2 regions of the Erwinia sp. AC075 genome follow, and region 2 is predicted to be linked to the other one. Evidence: predicted binding sites of a transcription regulator. Region 2 holds the regulator's gene; the other holds the start of a gene.
The links. Region 2 encodes PhoB, which activates phosphate uptake and scavenging genes when phosphate is short. Its sites were predicted from a motif close to CTGTCATAAAACTGNCNNAT; they were not measured.

Region 1: phoA (alkaline phosphatase) is a predicted target of PhoB. The motif match lies at 8,315-8,334, and genes of this name have one in related genera.

Annotation. Positions count from the first base shown of each region.
Region 1 covers NZ_CEEDEU010000001.1:824,028-834,082, reverse strand. Annotated here, with positions in the region: gene AC0IXH_RS03900 (DMT family transporter) at 1-823, shown strand, start outside; gene AC0IXH_RS03895 (CoA transferase) at 883-2,253, shown strand; gene AC0IXH_RS03890 (TorD/DmsD family molecular chaperone) at 2,331-2,885, opposite strand; gene AC0IXH_RS03885 (phosphatase) at 2,922-3,659, opposite strand; gene ghrA (glyoxylate/hydroxypyruvate reductase GhrA) at 3,712-4,653, opposite strand; tRNA gene AC0IXH_RS03875 (tRNA-Ser) at 4,949-5,036, shown strand; gene AC0IXH_RS03870 (low temperature requirement protein A) at 5,597-6,757, opposite strand; gene phoA (alkaline phosphatase) at 6,825-8,231, opposite strand; tRNA gene AC0IXH_RS03860 (tRNA-Ser) at 8,477-8,564, shown strand; gene phoH (phosphate starvation-inducible protein PhoH) at 8,835-9,623, opposite strand.
Region 2 covers NZ_CEEDEU010000001.1:2,591,144-2,601,198, reverse strand. Annotated here, with positions in the region: gene AC0IXH_RS12405 (DUF799 domain-containing protein) at 1-33, shown strand, start outside; gene AC0IXH_RS12400 (AAA family ATPase) at 65-3,739, opposite strand; gene sbcD (exonuclease subunit SbcD) at 3,736-4,959, opposite strand; gene phoB (phosphate response regulator transcription factor PhoB) at 5,159-5,848, shown strand; gene phoR (phosphate regulon sensor histidine kinase PhoR) at 5,872-7,185, shown strand; gene AC0IXH_RS12380 (PstS family phosphate ABC transporter substrate-binding protein) at 7,204-8,130, shown strand; gene AC0IXH_RS12375 (cobalamin-independent methionine synthase II family protein) at 8,306-9,409, shown strand; gene brnQ (branched-chain amino acid transport system II carrier protein) at 9,816-10,055, shown strand, end outside.

The sequences.
Region 1 (10,055 bases), 1.8 Mb from region 2:
AATCAAATGGGGTCTGCTCGATCTTCCCCCGCTGTTTTTGACCCTGATGCGCTTTGTGGTTGTGGCGCTGATTTTGGTCCCGTTCACCCGCGTTAACCGCGCGCAGTTGCGCTATCTGGTGCCGCTGGCGTTTACCTTTGGCTTCCTGCACTTTTCACTGCTGTTTGTTGGCATGAAATACACCGATGCCGGAACCGGTGCAATTGTGGTACAGCTCGGCACGCCGTTTGCCATGCTGCTGGCAATGGTGATCCTCAAGGAGAAACTGTCGGTGGTGCAGATGACCGGCATTGCCGTCTCCCTGACCGGCGTGGTGGTGCTGGCCGGCAGCCCGACCATTCCTTCCTGGTGGGTGCTGTGTATCTTGCTGTGCAGCGCCGCGGGCTGGGCGATCAGCAATATGCTGGTGAAAAAATCCCCGCCGATCAAGCCGCTGACCATGACCGGCTGGCTCTGTTTCCTGGCGATCCCAATTGTCGGCCTCGCCTCCTGGGTGATGGAATCCAATCAGATCGACAGCCTGATCCACTCCAGCTGGCGCGGCTGGTTTGGCATTCTGTACAGCGCGATTTTCTCTTCGATTATCGCCTACTCGCTGTGGTACTGGCTGCTGCGCAGCTACAACGTCAATCTGATCATGCCGTATTCGCTGCTGACGCCGGTGCTGGCGGTGATTATGGGCGTGGTGGTGCTGGGCGACGAGATGAATATGTTCAAAATTATCGGCGCGCTGCTGGTGGTTGCCGGCACGGCCATCGCGGTCATTAATCTGCGTAATCTGCGCATGCACGCCCGTCTGCCAAAATTCCGCCGCCTGCGTTAACGCCAGGCAAAAAGCGGGGTTCATTGCTAAGGTGATAAGCATCATCCAAGGAGGACGCAATGGACAATGGGCTTACCACACACCTCTGGCAACAGCTTTGGCACGGGCTGCGCGCTGCCAGCGATGCCGTTCCTCAGGTCACCTTCCACGGGGACGCGCAACTCTGCTCGCTGTATCCGGTCACCGAACTGGCCGGCACCAGCATCGCACTGGCGATGCAGGCTGCGGCCGATCTGATTGGCAATCCGCATCCGCTTGAGGTGAATACCTCGCTGGCTTCACGCTGGTTCCAGCACAGCTTCCGCCCGATTAATCGCCCCGCGCCTGCCTTGTGGGACCCTTTTGCCGGCGATTATCCCACCGCGGATGGCTGGATCCGCCTGCATACCAATGCGCCCCATCATCGCGCGGCGATGGAAAGCGTGCTCGGTCAGCATGCCGATCGTGCCAGCCTTGCTGCCGCCGTCAACCAGTGGAATAAAACCGCACTGGAAGACGCGGTGGTCGCCGCCGGCGGCTGTGCGGCGGAGATGCGCAGCGTGGAGGCGTGGCAACAGCATCCGCAAGGCCAGGCCGTCCGGCGCGAAGCGTTGATCGAACAGGCGTTGCAGCCCGAAGGCCCAGCGCCCACGTGGCGCCTGTTCCCCGCGCGTCCGCTGCATGGCGTGCGCGTGCTGGATCTGACCCGCATCATCGCCGGCCCGGTGGCCACGCGATTTCTGGCCGGGCTGGGCGCGGAGATATTGCGGCTCGATCCGCCCGGTTGGGAAGAACCCTCGCTGGAAGAAGAGGTGACCCTGGGTAAGCGCTGCGCCAGGCTCGACCTGAAATCCGCGCAGGGACGCAAGCACTTTGAAGCCTTGCTGAGTCAGGCGGACGTGCTGGTGCATGGCTACCGTGCCGATGCGTTGAGCGCGCTTGGGTATGATGCGCAAACCCGGCAAAAACTGTCGCCGGGATTGGTGGACGTCAGCCTGAATGCGTGGGGATGGACCGGCCCATGGCGCAATCGCCGTGGCTTCGACAGCCTGGTACAAATGGGATGCGGCATTGCCGACAGCGGCCGCCAGTGGAAACAGCGCGATGCGCCCTCGCCGCTGCCGGTGCAGGCGCTGGATCATGCCACCGGTTATCTGATGGCAGCCGCGGTGCTGGAAGGCTTGCGCCAGCGACTGCTGCACAATACCGGCTATACCGCCCGCCTGTCGCTGGCCAGAACTGCCTGCCTGTTGACCGACAATCCGTATCCAGAAAGTGAACAACCGCAGGGTTTGGGCCCGCTTAAGCCACAGGATGAAAACGTCGAGATTGAAATCACCCCGTGGGGCATGGGCTATCGCCTGCGTTCGCCAGTGTGGTTACCCGGCACCCCGTTGATCTGGTCACGAGCGGCGTCGCGGTTGGGATCGGCCAACGCGGAGTGGCAGTAACGCAGTAAAAAGCCCGCCGGTCGCTAATGGGCTACCGGCGGGCTTACGTCAGGTTATGGCTCAGGCTGGAACAGGGCTCAGACGTCCCCTTCTTCTTCCAGTTCGTCACGCATCGCCTGAATCGCTTCGCGGCTTAACGCGGCCAGCGTGCGGTAAAACGCGGTGGTGGCATGGGCTTCAACTTTGCCCAGGAACTGACCCACCCACGGCAATAAATACTCATCAAACAGCGTCACCTGCGCCTGCACTTCATCCGCCGCAGACTGGTCTTCCAGCCATGAAGCGGCCAGCAGCAGCGCACCAATATGATCGGCTGGGCCTTCGCCTAACGGCATACCGCGGCTTTGCAGGAAGCCACGCACGTCGCTCTCCTGCGGGCCGTTATCCCAATGCGATCCGTACGGCGGCACTTTGCAGTCGCTGCCGACAAACAGCGCGTTGTAATCCCCCGCCAGCGCCTGCGGGTCGCTGTTTTCCTGCAGGCGGATCAATAGCTCATCCTGCTCCAGCGGCCAGTGCTGCTGCAGTTTGCCTTCACGCAACATCGTAAACAGCGGCACCAGCAACGGATCCTGCGGCTGGCGGTTGTACAGCGAGCCAAGAATACGGCAGATGATAGAGAATTCATTCATGACGGTCAGTCCATTCAGAGGTTAATTGTGACAATGTCACATATCAGCAAATTCAGCAATTTTGGTGCCGGTACGCAGCTCGAGGAAATCCAGCAAGCGGCGAGGAGTGACATTTAATACGCGATCTTCCGGGAAATCCACTTCCTTCATAATCCGCAGGCAGTGTTCGAAGTTGCCGAGGGTAAACGCAGTATGGGAATCCGATCCGCAGGAGATCCATCCGCCGGCATCGCGCACCGCCGCGACGATTGCGCGGCAGTTAGGTTCGCTGCCCGGGCGGGAATGAGTAAAGGAGGAGTTGTTCAACTCCAGCGCGACGTTATATTTCGCCGCCGCTTCGGCAATAGCCGGGATATCGACCGGGTATTTCGGGTTGCCCGGATGGCTGATGATATGCACATTGCCACTGGCCATCGCCGCAATCATCGCTTCGGTATGCGTGGCCTTATCGCGCGGGGCGAACACCGGTTCATGGAAGCCCGCCACCACGATATCCACCGATCCCATCATCGGCCCGGTGCAGTCAATATCACCGTCGGTATTCTTGATGTTAGCCTCGATGCCGCGCAGAATGCCCACGCCATCCACCACACGTGGCCAGACGCGCATATTCACAAAGTGCCAGTAGTGCGGTGCATCGGCCATATCCGGGCCGTGATCGGTGATCGCCAGCAGTTTGACGCCACAGGTTTGCGCCTGCACCACGTAGTCGCGGAGTGTGCTGTAGGCATGAGTGCTGGCAACGGTATGCATATGAAGGTCAACGGGGTACATAACATTCTCCTTTAGGCTTAGGGCAAGAATAGCATTCCTGCCCCTGATTGACTTAATAACCGCGGGTCACGTCGACCAGACCGCCAGGCATTTCACCGGCGTCCAGGGTGGCGATCGATTTCGCGATAGAGTCCATAGCTTCGTCTGGCAAGGTTACAGCGGCATTATGCGGCGTGATGGCAATATCCGGATGCGTCCAGAACGGATGGGAAGTATCGAGCGGTTCACGTACGAAGACGTCCAGCGCGGCGGCTTTGACCTCACCGGCTTCGATCGCCGCCAGCAGATCGTCTTCGACCAGATGCGCACCACGGGCGAGGTTAAGCAAGAATGCCTGCGGTTTAAGTTGGCTAAGCAAGCTGCGGTTCAGGATCCCTTCGGTCTGTGGCGTGTTGGGCAACAGGTTAATCAGCACCTGGCTGCCGGCCAGGAATTCGCCCAGCTGTTCCGCGCCATGGAAACTGGTGACACCCGGCAAGTCTTTTGGTGAGCGGCTCCAGCAACGCACCGGGAAGCCCCAAATCTTCAGGCTTTCTGCCACGCTCTGCCCCAGTACGCCCGCGCCCAGAATACCGATGCTGAAATTTTTGCGGCTGTAGTTAGGCAGGTGTTGCCACAGCGACTGTGCCTTCTGCTGTTGATATTCCGTGAAGCGACGGAACCAGCCTAAAACATGGTAAACAGCGTATTCCTGCATCTGTCGGCCCATGCCGGTGTCTTCCAGGCGGAATAGCGGCACCTCTTTAGCCAGCATTTCAGGATGTTGGCGCAGCTGGCCGAGAATATCATCCACGCCCGCGCCGAGCGCGAATACTGCTCTCAGTCCTTTACGGCCTTGCAGCATATCGACAGGAGGCTGGCGCACCAGCGCAAAGTCGGCAGGCGCATCATCGCCGGGTGTCCATTGGCGGATACGGGCGTCGGGCAGGCGTTGTTGCAGGCCGTCGATCCAGGTTTCTGCATTAAATGACGGATGGTAAAAAATGATATCCACGTTTGCTCTCCTGTTTTTTCTCAAGGCTCGGGGAAAACAGCGCGTCTGGCAAGCAAAAATTGTTGCGATACCAATAGTATCGCGATGAAGTATTCGTCAGGATCGGCAATGGACGTATGGGGTTATTAACAGCGGATAGGCCGTTTCGTTGTGGTTAGTGGGGATTTTGGTGATTTAAGCAGCAAACTGCTGCAAAACTGGCTAAACGCGCAGAAAAGTGGAGAAAGGGAGTTGACCGCGGCAGCGCTTTTGCCTACATTAGCGCCCGTCAGCAACCTTGTTGCGACAACAATATGGTGAGGTGTCCGAGTGGCTGAAGGAGCACGCCTGGAAAGTGTGTATACGGCAACGTATCGAGGGTTCGAACCCCTCTCTCACCACCATATTTAAAGAAGAGTCTGAACATACGTTCAGACTTTTTTTTTGCATAGAATTCAGGAGAGAGGGGTGAGAAGCCTCGACGAATAAAGTCTGAAGTTAGGGTAAGTCGCCTGCTAACTGTGGTGGCAGGTCAGGGAGAGAAGGTTGAACGCAAAGTCGCCGTGAACCCATCCCTGGGGGCTCAGCGGCGACATCCCTGTCGCCGATGCTTTGCTTATCAACCTTCTCTCCCTTCCCCTAAGCTTCAGTATCGAATGCTTGATTGTGGACACACAGGTCAAAACCCTCTTCGATGCATTCCTTTGATTTGTGCGTCCACCAGTCCACCCATCGACACCAATGCTATAAGGTGGCGGCTCAGAGCGCCTTAGCCGAGTGTCTGCGGCAGGGATGCCGCAGCCAAGCCTCCAGGGATGGATTCACGGCGTCTCGGATAAGGCGCTCTGTGCCGACGCCGTGCCACCCAACCCGGTGTTGACCTCCGCAATGCCGACGCCCTACCACCCGACCCGGTGTTGACCTCAGTAATGCCGACGCCGTGCCACCCAACCCGATGTTGACCTTAAGCCACTCCCTTCCCCCGCGATATGCTTTCCCATCCGGCGACGGCGATCATCACCACTGTTGTTAATCCGTTAATCATCAGCCTGTCGGTGATAAAACAAACCGGTAACAGCGCCAACAGAGCCACCATTCCGGCAATGTGCGAAAGCGGGAAACGCCGGTACACCATGGTTTTATAAATGCCGTTGGCGGCCAGATAGGCGGCGGGACCCAATAACAAAACCGCTATTGCGCTGGCATCCATATGCCCGTCGGGATGGACGATCACCAACTCGTTCGCCACCGCACAAACGATAATCGCACCGACCAATACCACATGCACATAATGATAACAGGCACCCATTTGCCCCGGGTTTTCCGACTGCTGGATCGCATGACTGCCCGCCTTACTGCTGGTGTCAAAATAAACCCACCACATCGCCAGACTGCCGAGAAATGCCACCAATGAGGCTATGATCACCGGCGCATCCCAACGCTCCAGCTCACTCAATGTCGCGCCAGTGATCAGAATGGTCTCCCCTAACGCCACAATCACAAATAGCTGACTGCGCTCCGCCAGATGATGGCCCTCAATCGTCCACTCGCTGGACGTATTTGAACGCCCTAACACTGGCAACCAGAAACCTATCATCGGCGAAATGTAGGTACAGGCAATGGCGATCGCCCACCACACCATCCGCCCATTCCCCTCTACAACACCGCCAATCAGCCAAAACACCGCGGAAATCACCATCCAGCCTAAGATGCGCTGAAAGTTACGTTGTAACAGATGATTGTCCGGCAACCAGAACAACGTCACCGCCGCACGGCCAACCTGCATCGAAATGTAGAATAAGGCAAACACCAATCCCCTTTCGCCAAAGGCTTCAGGCAAGGCTGAGGACGCAAACAGCCCCAGCAACATAATGGCGAACAACAACAGACGGATTTGCCGGGTTTCCGGATCGAACCAGTTGGTGACCCAGGCGGTATATTGCCAGGCCAGCCAGACGGCAAACCACAGCAACAGCGTCTGCAACGCGCCGACCAGCGTCAGATGATGCAGCAAATAGTGGGAAAGTTGGGTAACGGCGAAGACGTAAATCAGATCGAACAGTAATTCAGAAAACGACACGGTGGCGCCCTGACCATCGCGTACACGTAACAAGCTCTGCCGCATGACATTATTCCTGAAGGGGAGTCGCTGATTCAGCTTAGCGAAGCTCCCCCAGGCTAACCAGAAAAAGTTACTGGATTTCCATCGCCGATTTCAGCGTGTAGAACAGATCGGTCTGATCGGTCAGCCCGACAACGTTAGCCGCATGTGGACCGTAAGCAGCAATACGCAACTGCGTGCCGGTGTGGCCCTGAGAATCCTCCTCAGAATTGCCGTAACTGAGGGTCATAAACCCCCCCTCTTTGGTCTTCAGCGTTTGCGTCAGGCCAGGCGCTTTGCTGTCATTGGCAACGATCTGGCTGGAGTGCGCATGGTCAGCCGTCACAATCACCAGCGTGTTACCGTCTTTACGGGCAAACTCCAGCGCCCTCTGTACCGCCTCGTCCAGATCGACCGTCTCACCAATCTGACCACATGGGTTGGCAGCGTGATCCTGCTTATCTATCGACGCGCCTTCAACCTGCAGGAAAAAGCCATTCTGGTCCTTGCTCAACAACGCAATTGCTTTGTCGGTCATCTGCGCCAACGTCGGCGTGGTTGCCGGACGTTCGGCATTCACTTCACAACTTATCGCCTTGTCTTCACCGTTGCCGTGATAAGTCGCTTTCGGCCCTTTCCAACGTACCGGCATGTTGCCCTGAGCAAACAGACCTAACACCGGTTTGTCCTGATTCGCCTCGGTAATGGCCGTCATGCCGTTAAGATCGCTGACCCACTGATAACCCCGCAGCTTAGCCTGCTCTTCCAGCGTCTTGCCTTGCCACTCGCCGGCTTTCGCGGTTTCGCTGAAGGTTTTACCGCCGCCGCCGAGCGTCACATCCGCACGGGCATTCAGCAGCTGCTCAGCAATCGATCCCCTGCCGCCTTTTTCTAACGCATTGGCGGCGCATAGCTCGCTGGTTTTTTCCGGGCCATAACACTTACGCGAAGTGACATGGGCGATCTGCGCCGCTGGCGTCGCATCTTCCAGCTCAGCGGTTGAGACGTTGCCCGTTGCTTTACCCGCTGCTTTCGCCATTTCCATAATGGTTGGGTGATCGATGCCGTTAACGTCCACGCCGATTGCGCCATTATACGATTTCACCCCGGTGCTCCACGCGGTGGCTGATGCGGCAGAGTCAGTGACGTAATCCGGTTTATGGGTTTTCTTGTCCAGCGCGTAATGCGTGTATTGCCCGGTTAGCGGCAGCGCATCAATCCCTTTAAAAAAGCCGCCCGCGCCCTCGGCATAGTTACGTGCTGCGGTAATTTCAGAGTCGCCCATACCATCGCCAATCAACAGGATTACGTTTTTGGCTTTATTGCTGTTCAGCGAGGCTTTCAGCGCGTCGGTCTGGTCACCGGTCAAGCGACGGGCACCGCCAGGCTGGGTGATGTCGCCCTGCGCGGCCCGGGTGTAAGTGGCGATATCGGCGATGGCGGAGGAAGAGATAACAGAGGCAACCAAAGACAGGGTAAACAGGCTTTTAACGTTCATAAACTCAAGGCTCCATGAGTAAGTTTTGCTAAACATTTCAGGGAGCCAGTCTGCGACACAACCATGACATTTTTGTGTTTAGTTGATGTCAGTTTTATGACCTGATTTTTGTGAACTTTCTGGATAAATCAGTGAGTGGATTGAGGATAAGCTGATAGAAGCAAAGAAAATTCTGCTTGACCGCTTCCCTGCGACTGCCTATAGTAGCGCCCCGTCGCCCCTCTGGGACACAGCAGTAAAAATATGGTGAGGTGTCCGAGTGGCTGAAGGAGCACGCCTGGAAAGTGTGTATACGGCAACGTATCGAGGGTTCGAACCCCTCTCTCACCACCATATTCGAAGAAGAGTCTGAACTTACGTTCAGACTTTTTTTTTGCATAAAATTCAGGAGAGAGGGGTGAGAAGCCTCGACAGGGTTCGACAAAACGGCAGGACAGCCGTTTTGCACAGCTCTGCTGCCCAAAGGGCGAGGCACAGGGATGTGCCTCGTGATCCCCCTCTCTCACCACCATATTCAAAGAAGAGTCTGAACTTACGTTCAGACTTTTTTTTGCATAAAAAAGCCCGGACTTTCATCCGGGCTCGGTTCAGCTAGTCAGATTCTTAGCCGTAAGCGAGAAGCGTACGCTGGCAGAGCTGTGAACGTACGCAATCTTCTTTCTCGAAACGCACCACGCTGACCATGTCGTCGTCCTCGAAGCGAGATAGCGCATCGCTGAGACCCGACTTCACATGGGACGGCAAATCACACTGTGTGATATCGCCGTTCACAATCACGGTGACGTTTTCCCCAAGGCGTGTCAGAAACATCTTCATCTGAGCGGCGGTGACGTTTTGCGCCTCATCAAGGATCACCACGGCATTTTCAAACGTTCGTCCACGCATATAAGCGAAGGGAGCGATCTCCACTTTGCCAATTTCGGGACGCAGACAATACTGCATAAAGGAAGAGCCCAGACGTTTAACCAGAACGTCATACACTGGCCGGAAGTACGGAGCGAATTTTTCTGAGATATCTCCAGGGAGGAATCCCAAATCCTCATCCGCCTGCAACACCGGACGCGTAACAATAATCCTGTCAACATCCTTATGAATCAGGGCCTCAGCCGCTTTCGCTGCGCTGATCCAGGTTTTACCGCAACCGGCTTCGCCTGTGGCAAAGATCAGTTGTTTGCTTTCTATGGCTTTAAGATAGTGCGCCTGAGCTTCATTTCGGGCTTCAATCGGGGAATGGTCACGGGTATCACGCGCCATGCCAATTGACTCTAACCCACCCATCTGCACCAGCGAGGTGACCGATTCTTCTTCACGCTGACGGTGACTGCGTGAATCGCTACGAAGCACACGTTTTGCTTCACGACGCGCTTTGATCACTGCTTTCTGTCTTCCCATAGTGGCACCTTACAGTTGGTTTCATTTCCCGCACCTGCAAATCGATGCGATTACGTGAACGCTTTAGAGGTTTCGGTGGCTTCCTTTTAAGCCTTGTCTGGCCATTGTGTTAGCGCATAGCCGTGTTTGAGCGCAGCTGTGCACCGGTTTGAAAAAGAAAGAAGTTGGCCGTTAGAATATAAAAGAGAAGAGAAAGTTGAAGCGGGAGTAGCGCCCTCGCATGGAGCCGCGAAACTTTGTTTATGGTACATCTGTCCGTTACAACACTTTACCATTCGCGATCTCCGTGGTGGACATGTCAACACTTTAAACACCCGCTGTTAATAAGGTGCTACAGATCTCAGGATCAATGCAACATCTATTTTACGTCTGACGTAACATTTTATCGGTTAATAGCCCGCACCCTGGCTGTGAGAAATTAAATAATGAAGT
Region 2 (10,055 bases):
AAAGGGCCGCGCGCGAAATCACCGACCCTGTAAGTCATCATCGGGCGCCTTCCAGGCGCCCGCTTTACGCCGAGGGCGTTTCCAGCTTGCTGTAACCCAATCCGTTGACTTTTCTGACCTTGATCTGCACCGGGATGCGTTCTTTCATCGCTTCCACGTGGCTGATCACGCCAATCGTTTTGCCACTGGCATTCAGGGCATCCAGCGCGTCCAACGCACTGTCCAGCGTTTCCGCATCCAGCGTGCCAAAACCTTCGTCGAGGAACAGGGATTCAATCCGGGTTTTATGGCTGACCAGGTCCGACAGCGCCAATGCCAGCGCAAGGCTGACGAGGAAGCTTTCGCCGCCGGACAGGGTGCGGGTATCGCGCAGTGAATCTGCCTGCCAGGTATCCACCACCTGCAACTCCAGCGCCTCTTTCGATTTACGCTGCAACAGATAGCGTCCGTGCAGCCGGTTCAGCTGGTTGTTCGCCAGCCACACCAGGTGATCAAGGGTCAGTCCCTGGGCAAACTTACGGAATTTATCCCCTTCGCGGGACCCGATCAGCTGGTTGAGATAGCCCCAGTCTTCCACTTCCTGTTCGTTCTGCCGGATTTGTTCCAGTAACGATTGCTGCTGCTGGCGACGCGCGGCATCGCTGGTCAGCTGCTGGCGGGTTTCCCCTTGCTGGCGATTATTCTCTTTCAGCAGGTTAGCCAGCCGGCTGACCGCTTCACTTAACGCCTCAGTCTGCTCCGTGAGTTCGGCGGGTTTCTGCTCAAGATGCCGATCCCGGATTTTTTGCGCCTGTTGCAGCAATACGCTGGCTTGCTGGCGACGCTGGTCGTGCTGCTTTTGCAATGCACGCAGTTTCAGCGTCTGCTCTTCATCCAGCAATGCGGCAGTGAAGGCCGCTTCATCACTGAAGTGACTGGCGGCCAGTGCGGTATTCAACGCTTGCTGAGCATCTTCAAGCCGTCGTGCCAGCGTAACCGACTGCTCAGATAGTGAGTTATGCTGTCCGGTCAGTGTATTTAACTGGTTCTGCTCTGTCTGCCACTGCTGCAGGCAGGCTTGGCTGCTTTCGGCGTGACGCTGAGAATCCAGACGCAGCTGCTGTTGTACCGCTGAAGTTGCCTGCTCGCCAAACAGCTGCAGGCGTTGGGCTCGCAATTCGCTCAGCGATTCAGCTTCGGTGTTAAGGCGCAGTGCCAGTTCCGCAAGGCGCGATTTTTCGCGGCCGATTTCATCGCTCAATGCCTGCTGCTGAGTGGCAAGGGTCGTCAGCTGTGGCAACAGGTCAGTTAGCGCCTGCTCCGCTTTCAGCCACTGCTGCCACTTATCTTGTCTGCTGGCCAGCCAGCTTTCATGGCTGCCCGGCTCGGGTGGCGTCAGCGCAGATTCGGCCAGCGAGGCCTGCAGGTCGTCGCGCTGCTGCTGCACGGCGGCCTGCTGCTGTTTATGCTGCTGCTCCAGCTCGCTCAGCGCCTGTCGGGTAGTAAGCAGTTGCTGACCTGCCAGCTGTTGCTGCTGCAGCAATGCTGCCAGCTCATTCTGCCGCTGGTTCAGCGCATCTTTCTGCTGTTGCAGTTCTCGCGCGCTTTGCTGCAGGCTGAGTAAGTTAGCCTGACCCTCAGCTTCTGACTGATCCTGAGCGGCCAGCCATTGCTGCGTTTCTTCCCGGTCTGCCAGCGTCAGGGTTAACGCCAGGCCATCGACTGCGGTCTGCCACTGGCTTTGTAACTGTGCGGCTTCACGATCGTTCTCTTCCCGCAGCTGCTGCTCTTTCTCCGCCTGCTGCTGCAGGTTTTTCAACTGTTCCCGCGTCGCCGTGCCCTGATCTTTCAGGCTATCGACCTCGGCTTTCAGTTTGACCAGCCGCTGCTGATTTTCTGACGGCTCAAGGGCCTGATAGTCGGCAATTGCAGGATGCTCGCACGCGCCACACAGCGGACAAGGCTGACCGGCTTCCAGTAAGGCCCGCTGCTGCTCCAGCCCGGCAATGCGCCTCTCAAGCTCGCAGCGCTTCTCCAGATCCTGCCAGTGCTGATGCTTCTCTTTCCAGTTCGCGCGCAGCACCTCGAGTTGCTGTTCGGTCAGCTTCAGCTGTTTCTGACCCTCTGACTGACTGGTTTGCTGTCGCTGCATGCGGGTCTGCAACTGCTGCCACTGCGGGATCAGCAGCGCCAGCGTTTGTCGGAGTGGACGTTGCTGGCTGAGCTGGGCCAGCGAGGCCTGCAGCCGATCTTCCGGATGCTGCAGCTGACGCTGGTGATGCAATTTTTCAGCTTCATCACAGCGGGTTTTGGCCTGTTCCAGCTGCTGTTGCTGAGGCTGTATCTGCCGATCGAGCGCGGTGTAATGCTGTTCCTGCTGAACCACCTGAGCGGCCTGTTGTGCACTGCGTGCCTGCAGTGCAGTCAGCGCCAGTTCGCTCTGATGCTGCTGCTCAAAGCGCACGCGCCACAGGGGAAGGGAGGCACCCCAGCCGGAAAAGTGCGGATGTGCCTGCTGCCATTGGCGGGTTTGCTGCTGCTGAAGTTGCTTCTCAGCCTGGGATTTCTGGTTCTGCTGCAGGGCATCCTGCCGACGATTAAGAGATTGTTGGTACTCACTGACCTCTTTTTCGAGCAGCTGGTTTTGCTGGTCCAGCGTGGCGATGCGGTTATCCAGCGGCAGCACCCTGTCGGTAATCACCGTTTCCTGCTGCTGGCGATGCGCTTCATGCTGTTGCCGTGCCTCATCGGCCGCTTTCAGCTGCTGGGTTAAGCCGGTCAGCTGCTGCTGAGCCCGATCCTTTTGCTGGGACAGGTTCTGCAGCTGGATGCTGAGCTGATGCGCATCCTGCTGATACTGTTCGCGTTGTTGCCAGAGCGGGCGCAGTTTTTCTGCCGGTTCGGCCTGAACCAGACGCGCCAGCTCGCCGCTGTCATGTTGCCAGGCGCTTTCGGCCTGCTGATGATCGTCTTCGGCCGCTTTCAGCGCCTGCAAGGCCGCGTGATATTGCTGCTGCCATTGCCATAAAAGGCTGTGCTGCTGATGTTGCGAAGTGAGTACCTGCTCATCCGACACCAACTGCTCTAACTGGGTTGTTAGCAGCTGCAGTTGCTCTTCGTCGAGTAGCGCCATGCCGCTGGCCTGCGCACGCAGCGTATCCAGCGCCACTTTGGCGTTTTTATGCCGTTCAAAGACGTTGGCGGACAGGCGACCGTAGATTTCGGTGCCGGTCAGCTCTTCCAGCAGCTCTGCCCGGCTGTTGGCATCGGCATTCAGAAAGGCGGCAAACTGCCCTTGCGACAGCATCATCGATTTGGTAAAGCGCTCGAAATCCAGCCCGGTCAGCGCCGTCAGCATATCCAGCTTGTCTTTCACCTTATCGGCGACGATTTTGTTGTCATCACAGCGGGCCAGCTCGACGCGCGGGGCCTGCAAATTGCCATCCACCGCGCCGCGTGCGCGGTTCTGGCTCCAGAATGCCCGCCAGGCCACGCCTTTCACTTCAAATTCAACCTCGGCCAGACATTCTGAGGTGTCGCGGGTCATCAAATCGTTCTGCGTCTGCGAGAGTTTCCCCAGCCGCGACGTCTCGTGGTACAGCGCCAGGCAGATGGCATCCAGCAGGGTGGTTTTTCCCGCGCCGGTCGGGCCGGTAATGGCAAACAAACCGTTGCTGGCAAAGGGCTCGGCGGTAAAATCTATCTTCCATTCGCCTTTAAGCGAGTTGAGGTTTTTGAACCGCAGCGTCAGGATTTTCACGGTTGCACCTCATCATCAATTTCTGCCAGCGTCAGGGTGAACAGCGCCGTCGCCCGCGCCAGCCGTTCAGGCTGTTCATTTTCTTCCAGCGCCAGACGGCGGCTAAACACCTCCTGCGCGCTGAGTTCGCTGAGGGTTTCATTGTTTTGCCGGTCGATAACCTGTTCCCGTTGCTCGCGGCTGCGGCGCAACAGCACCACCTCTACCGGCATTTCCTGGGTCAGTTCCTGAATACGCCGCTGAAGGTCGTTCAGCCACGCCTGGGTGGAAATCTCGATATCCAGCCACACCGGCTTGCCATCTTCACGCGGCGCAATCGCGGCCAGCTGCTGCTCAATCTCCTCCAGCGAGCCTTTGATCATCTGCATCGGCTGAAACAGCGGGACGGAGAGCGTTTCAACCTGGCTCAGCTTGCCGTCGGCAAAGTCGACCAGAAACACGCTTTTGTCTTTGCCCAACTCGTCAAAACTGAGCGGAATCGGGGAGCCGCTGTAGCGAATATGCTCCGTGTTGGCGATGCGCTGCGCGCGGTGGATATGGCCGAGCGCGATGTAATCCGCCGGGGGAAATGCCTGGGCCGGAAAAGCATCCAGCGTGCCGATATAGATATCGCGTACCGCATCACTTTTGGTCACGCCGACGGTGGTCAGATGGCCGGTAGCAATAATCGGCAACGGTAAATCCAGCCTTTGCCGCTCGGCCTGCGCCGCCTGCCAGCAGCGATCGTAATGCTGGGTGATGGCCTCCAGCAGGGTCTGCTGCTTCTCATGGCCAGACTGACCGGCCTGGCTGACGGTGATGTCACGCGGGCGAAGGAAGGGAATGGCGCACAGGACCGCGCCAGGTTCGCCATTGCGCTTATTCAGGATCACCACCTGCTGGGCGATATCGTCACTGGCCGCGGCGATCACCCGGGTGTTGAGACAGGCCAGCAGCTCACGCGATTCATTCAGCGTGGCGACGGAATCATGATTGCCACCCAGCACCACCAGCTGACAGCCGGTTTGCTGGAGGTTGACCACGAAACGGTTATACAGCTCGCGCGCATAGCTGGGCGGCGAACCGGTGTCGAAGATATCCCCCGCGATGATAATGGCATCTACCTGATGTTCCACCGCCTGAGCCAGCAGCCAGTCTGTAAAAGCCTGATGTTCCGGGGCGCGGCTTTTGGTGTAAAAAAATTGGCCCAGATGCCAGTCTGACGTGTGGATAATTCGCATGAGATCCCTTTAAGGCGCAAGGCAGAGTCGACGATTATAAACAGCAACGCGTAAAACCCCAGTCTGAATGACTGTAACCTTCACAAAAGTGTTATTAAACGGCGGCCCGGGCCGTGCTTTTTTCATAAAACTGTCATAAAACTGACGCATAATGACGCCGCAAATCCAGTGACATTCCGTCACAGTAGCAGGAGCAATAATGGCTAAGCGTATTCTGGTAGTCGAAGATGAAGCCCCAATCCGTGAGATGTTGTGTTTCGTGCTGGAGCAAAATGACTATCAACCGATAGAAGCGGAAGATTATGACAGTGCGGTCAATTTGCTTATCGAACCCTGGCCTGATTTGATCCTGTTGGACTGGATGCTCCCGGGTGGTTCAGGCATTCAGTTTATCAAGCATTTAAAGCGTGAAGCGATGACCCGCGACATTCCGGTGATGATGCTGACGGCGCGCGGTGAAGAAGAAGATCGCGTTCGCGGTCTGGAAGTGGGGGCTGACGACTATATTACCAAGCCGTTTTCGCCGAAAGAGTTGGTGGCGCGGATTAAAGCGGTGATGCGCAGGATCTCGCCAATGGCGGTGGAAGAAGTGATTGAGATGCAGGGACTGAGCCTGGATCCTTCGTCTCATCGCGTGATGTCAGACACCCAGCCGCTGGAAATGGGGCCGACGGAATACAAGCTGCTGCATTTCTTTATGACCCATCCTGAGCGGGTTTACAGCCGTGAGCAGTTGCTTAATCATGTCTGGGGCACTAACGTGTACGTCGAAGATCGTACCGTTGACGTTCATATTCGCCGCTTACGTAAAGCGCTGGAACTGACCGGGCACGATCGCATGGTGCAGACGGTTCGCGGAACAGGTTACCGTTTCTCTGCACGTTACTGATCGTTCGCACTGGAGTCTTCACCGTGTTGGAACGCCTCTCCTGGAAGAGATTGTTGCTGGAAGTGGTGCTCGCCTGCCTTCCGGCCCTGATTTTGGGGCTGCTGGTGGGCTACCTGCCCTGGCTGCTACTGGTATCGGTGTTAGCCGTTTTGGGCTGGCATTTCGCTAATTTACTTCGTTTATCCCACTGGCTGTGGATTGACCGCAGCATGACGCCACCGGCGGGGCGCGGCAGCTGGGAACCTCTCTTTTATGGCCTTTACCAGATGCAGGCGAGAAATCGCCGGCGTCGGCGTGAGCTGGGCCATCTGATCAAACGCTTTCGCAGTGGCGCCGAATCCTTACCTGATGCGGTGGTATTGACCACAGAAGAGGGCACCATTTTCTGGTGTAACGGCCTGGCGCAACAGATGCTGGGACTGCGCTGGCCGGAAGACAATGGTCAGAACATCCTTAACCTGCTGCGCTATCCCGAGTTTACCCGCTATGTGCGGCAGCGCGATTTTACCCGACCGCTGACGCTGGTGCTGAACAGCAATCGTCAGCTGGAATTCCGCGTAATGCCCTACTCGGAAGGGCAATGGCTGCTGGTGGCCCGTGATGTGACGCAGATGCATCAGCTTGAGGGTGCCCGGCGCAACTTCTTCGCTAACGTCAGCCATGAGCTACGCACGCCGTTAACGGTGCTGCAGGGCTATCTGGAGATGATGAACGATTCGGTGATGGAAGGCCCGCTGCGTGACAAGGCCCTGCACACCATGCAGGAGCAGACCCGCCGCATGGACGGCCTGGTGAAACAGTTGCTGACCCTGTCGCGGATTGAAGCCGCACCGGCGCTGGATCTGCAGGAAAAAGTCGACGTGCCGATGATGCTGCGTCTGCTGCAGCGTGAAGCGGAAACCCTGAGCCAGGGCCGGCACGAGATTCACTTCACGATGGACGCGGATTTGCGGGTGTATGGCAATGATGAACAGCTGCGCAGCGCCATCTCAAACCTGGTGTACAACTCGGTTAACCACACGCCGGCCGGCACGCGCATCGATATCAGCTGGCTGAGAACTCCACAGGGCGCGCAATTTAAGGTGAAGGATAACGGTCCGGGCATTGCACAAGAGCATATTCCCCGGCTGACCGAGCGCTTTTACCGCGTCGATAAGGCCCGTTCGCGGCAAACCGGCGGCAGCGGGCTTGGCCTGGCGATCGTCAAGCATGCGCTCAGCCACCACAACACCCGGCTGGACATCACCAGCCAGCCTGGCAAAGAGACCTGTTTCAGCTTCTCCTTACCACCAAGGTTGATTGTCAGCAGCGAGTTGGCACAGAATGCGGTTCGATGATCGTAGCGGAACCCTGTGATGAAAAAGCTGTTTCTGATGCTGCTGGCCTGTTTCAGCCTGACCACCCAGGCACAAGAGGGGATGCTGGCCGGTAACCTGACCAGCGTTGGCTCGGATACCCTCGGCAGCTTAATGACGCTGTGGGGCGATAGCTTCAACCGGCAGTTTCCGGGCGTAAATGTGCAGGTGCAGGCCGCTGGTTCCTCTACCGCACCCACCTCGCTGGCGGCCGGCGCGGCGCAGATTGGCGCAATGAGTCGCCCGATGCAGGCGGTTGAGCGCCAGCTGTTCGAGGACCGCTATGGCTATCCACCGCTGGCCGTGCCGGTGGCGATGGATGCGCTGGTGGTGGTGGTCAATCAGGACAACCCGATCAAGGGTCTGAATACGCAGCAGCTCGATGCGATCTTTTCCGTTACCCGGCGCTGTGGCGCGCTCTCCGCGGTGGATCGCTGGGGCGATGTGCAGTTAACTCAACCAAGCTGGGTGTCCCGTCCTTTGCAGCGTTTTGGCCGCAATTCCGCTTCCGGCACCTGGGGCTTTTTCAAGCAGCAGGCGTTGTGCAATGGCGATTTCCGCAATGATGTCGGGGAATATCCCGGCTCTGCGGCGGTGGTGCAGGCCGTGGCGGGCACGCTGAATGCCATTGGCTATGCCAGCATGGGCATTCATCTCAGCGGTGTGAAGACATTACCGGTGTCCCGCGATGGCCAGAACTGGGTGGCGCCGGATGCGGCCAATATTCGCAGCGGCCGTTATCCTTACGCCCGCAAGCTGTACCTGTACGTCAATAAACCACCCGGCAAGCCGCTGGAACCTCTTACCGCCGCGTTTCTTCATCACGTGTTATCCGCTGACGGCCAGGCGCTGGTCACCCAGGCGGGATATCTGCCGTTATCGCCAGAGCAGGTCAGTCAGGCGCGTGCGCTGATTGAGGATCGTTAACACCGGCCAAGATGAATTTTTTTCATGTCTGATGAATTATCCTCGTTTGCGCCAGCGTCGCTCTCATGACACTCTTGCGTCTGGACATATAGACATCCAGAAGTCTAAGAATAACGATTCGTGATAATTTCACCGGTAAATTATGCGCGTGTGCGCAGGTCAGGAGTGACACAACATGCAAAGAGATTCAGCTCAGTATCGTGCCGAAGTGGTAGGCAGCTTCCTTCGTCCCGCCGCCATCAAACAGGCGCGCGAGCAGTTCCAGAAGGGTGAGATTGATGCCGTTGCCCTGCGTCGTATTGAAGATGAAGCCATTCGTGATGTGGTCACTCATCAGCGCGCCTGTGGACTGAAGGTGGTCACCGACGGTGAATTGCGCCGCGCGTGGTGGCACTTTGACTTCTTCGATGGCCTGGAAGGCGTTGAGCGCTATGAGTCTGAGCAGGGCATCCAGTTCAACGGCGTGCAGACCAAAGCCCACGGTATCCGTGTCACCGGCAAGATCGCCTTCGGTAACCATCCGATGCTGGAAGACTTCCGCTACCTGAAAAGTATCAGCGGCGACGCGGTGGCGAAAATGACCATTCCTAGCCCAAGCGTGATGCACTTCCGCGGTGGCCGTAAGGCGATCGACGCCAACGTTTACCCGGATCTTAACGACTACTTCGACGATCTGGCCACCGTCTACCGTGACGCGATTAGCGCATTTTATGCGGCCGGCTGCCGTTACCTGCAGCTCGACGACACCGTCTGGGCTTACCTCTGTTCTGAAGATCAGAAAAGCCAGATCCGCGAGCGCGGCGACGATCCAGAACAGCTGGCGCGCATTTATGCGCAGGTGCTGAATAAAGCCATCGAAGGCAAGCCGGACGATCTGACCATTGGTCTGCATGTCTGTCGCGGCAACTTCCGTTCAACCTGGATCTCCGAAGGCGGCTATGAGCCGGTGGCAGAAATTCTGTTCGGCACCGTGAATATTGATGCCTTCTTCCTGGAGTATGATAACGAGCGTTCCGGCGGCTTCGAGCCTCTGCGCTTTATCAAACCCGGCAAGCAGCAGGTGGTGCTGGGCCTGATCACCACTAAAAACGGTGAGCTGGAAAATCCGCAAACGGTGAAAGCGCGGATTGCCGAAGCGGCGCAGTTTGTCAGCCTCGATCAAATCTGCCTGAGCCCGCAGTGTGGCTTTGCCTCCACTGAAGAGGGCAACAGCCTGACCGAAGAGCAGCAGTGGGCGAAGCTGCGTCTGGTGGTCGATATCGCCAAAGACGTCTGGTAACCCTGCATCAACCTGTGTAAAAGGCGCGGAATTCCGCGCCTTTTGTGCATCATCCGGCCATTCCCTGCAGAAATTAACCCCGCGTTGCACAAATAAAATACAAATCATGTAAGGCATCCAGCCGATAACCTGAAGCGATACACTGGCTGGTTCTTTTTTTGCAACATATCGCTCTGCTTTTCCGATCCCGCCTTGCCTTTCTGCCCTATAAACGGTTTACTTAGCGCCGTTTTTACGTTATCCCCCTGTAAACAGATTAAAATCAGCGCAAATCCGCTACCAGAGTGACCACAGGACAGACAATCGCCCTGTATCGGTCTGAAATTCTGGCGTTTTTAGTGCAGGCAGGGTGATGAAGCTGACATCGCGACTTCACTTAACACCAGTACGGGCTAATTTTCTGCTTATGACGAATCGTTTAACTTCCAAAGACATCCTGGCACTGGGGTTTATGACCTTTGCGCTGTTTGTGGGTGCAGGTAACATTATTTTCCCGCCTATGGTCGGCATCCAGTCTGGTGAACATGTCTGGATTGCGGCCCTCGGCTTCCTGCTCACTGCCGTAGGTCTGCCGGTGATCACCGTCATTGCGTTGGCCCGTGTCGGCGGCGGCGTGGATGCGCTGAGTACGCCTATCGGCAAAGCA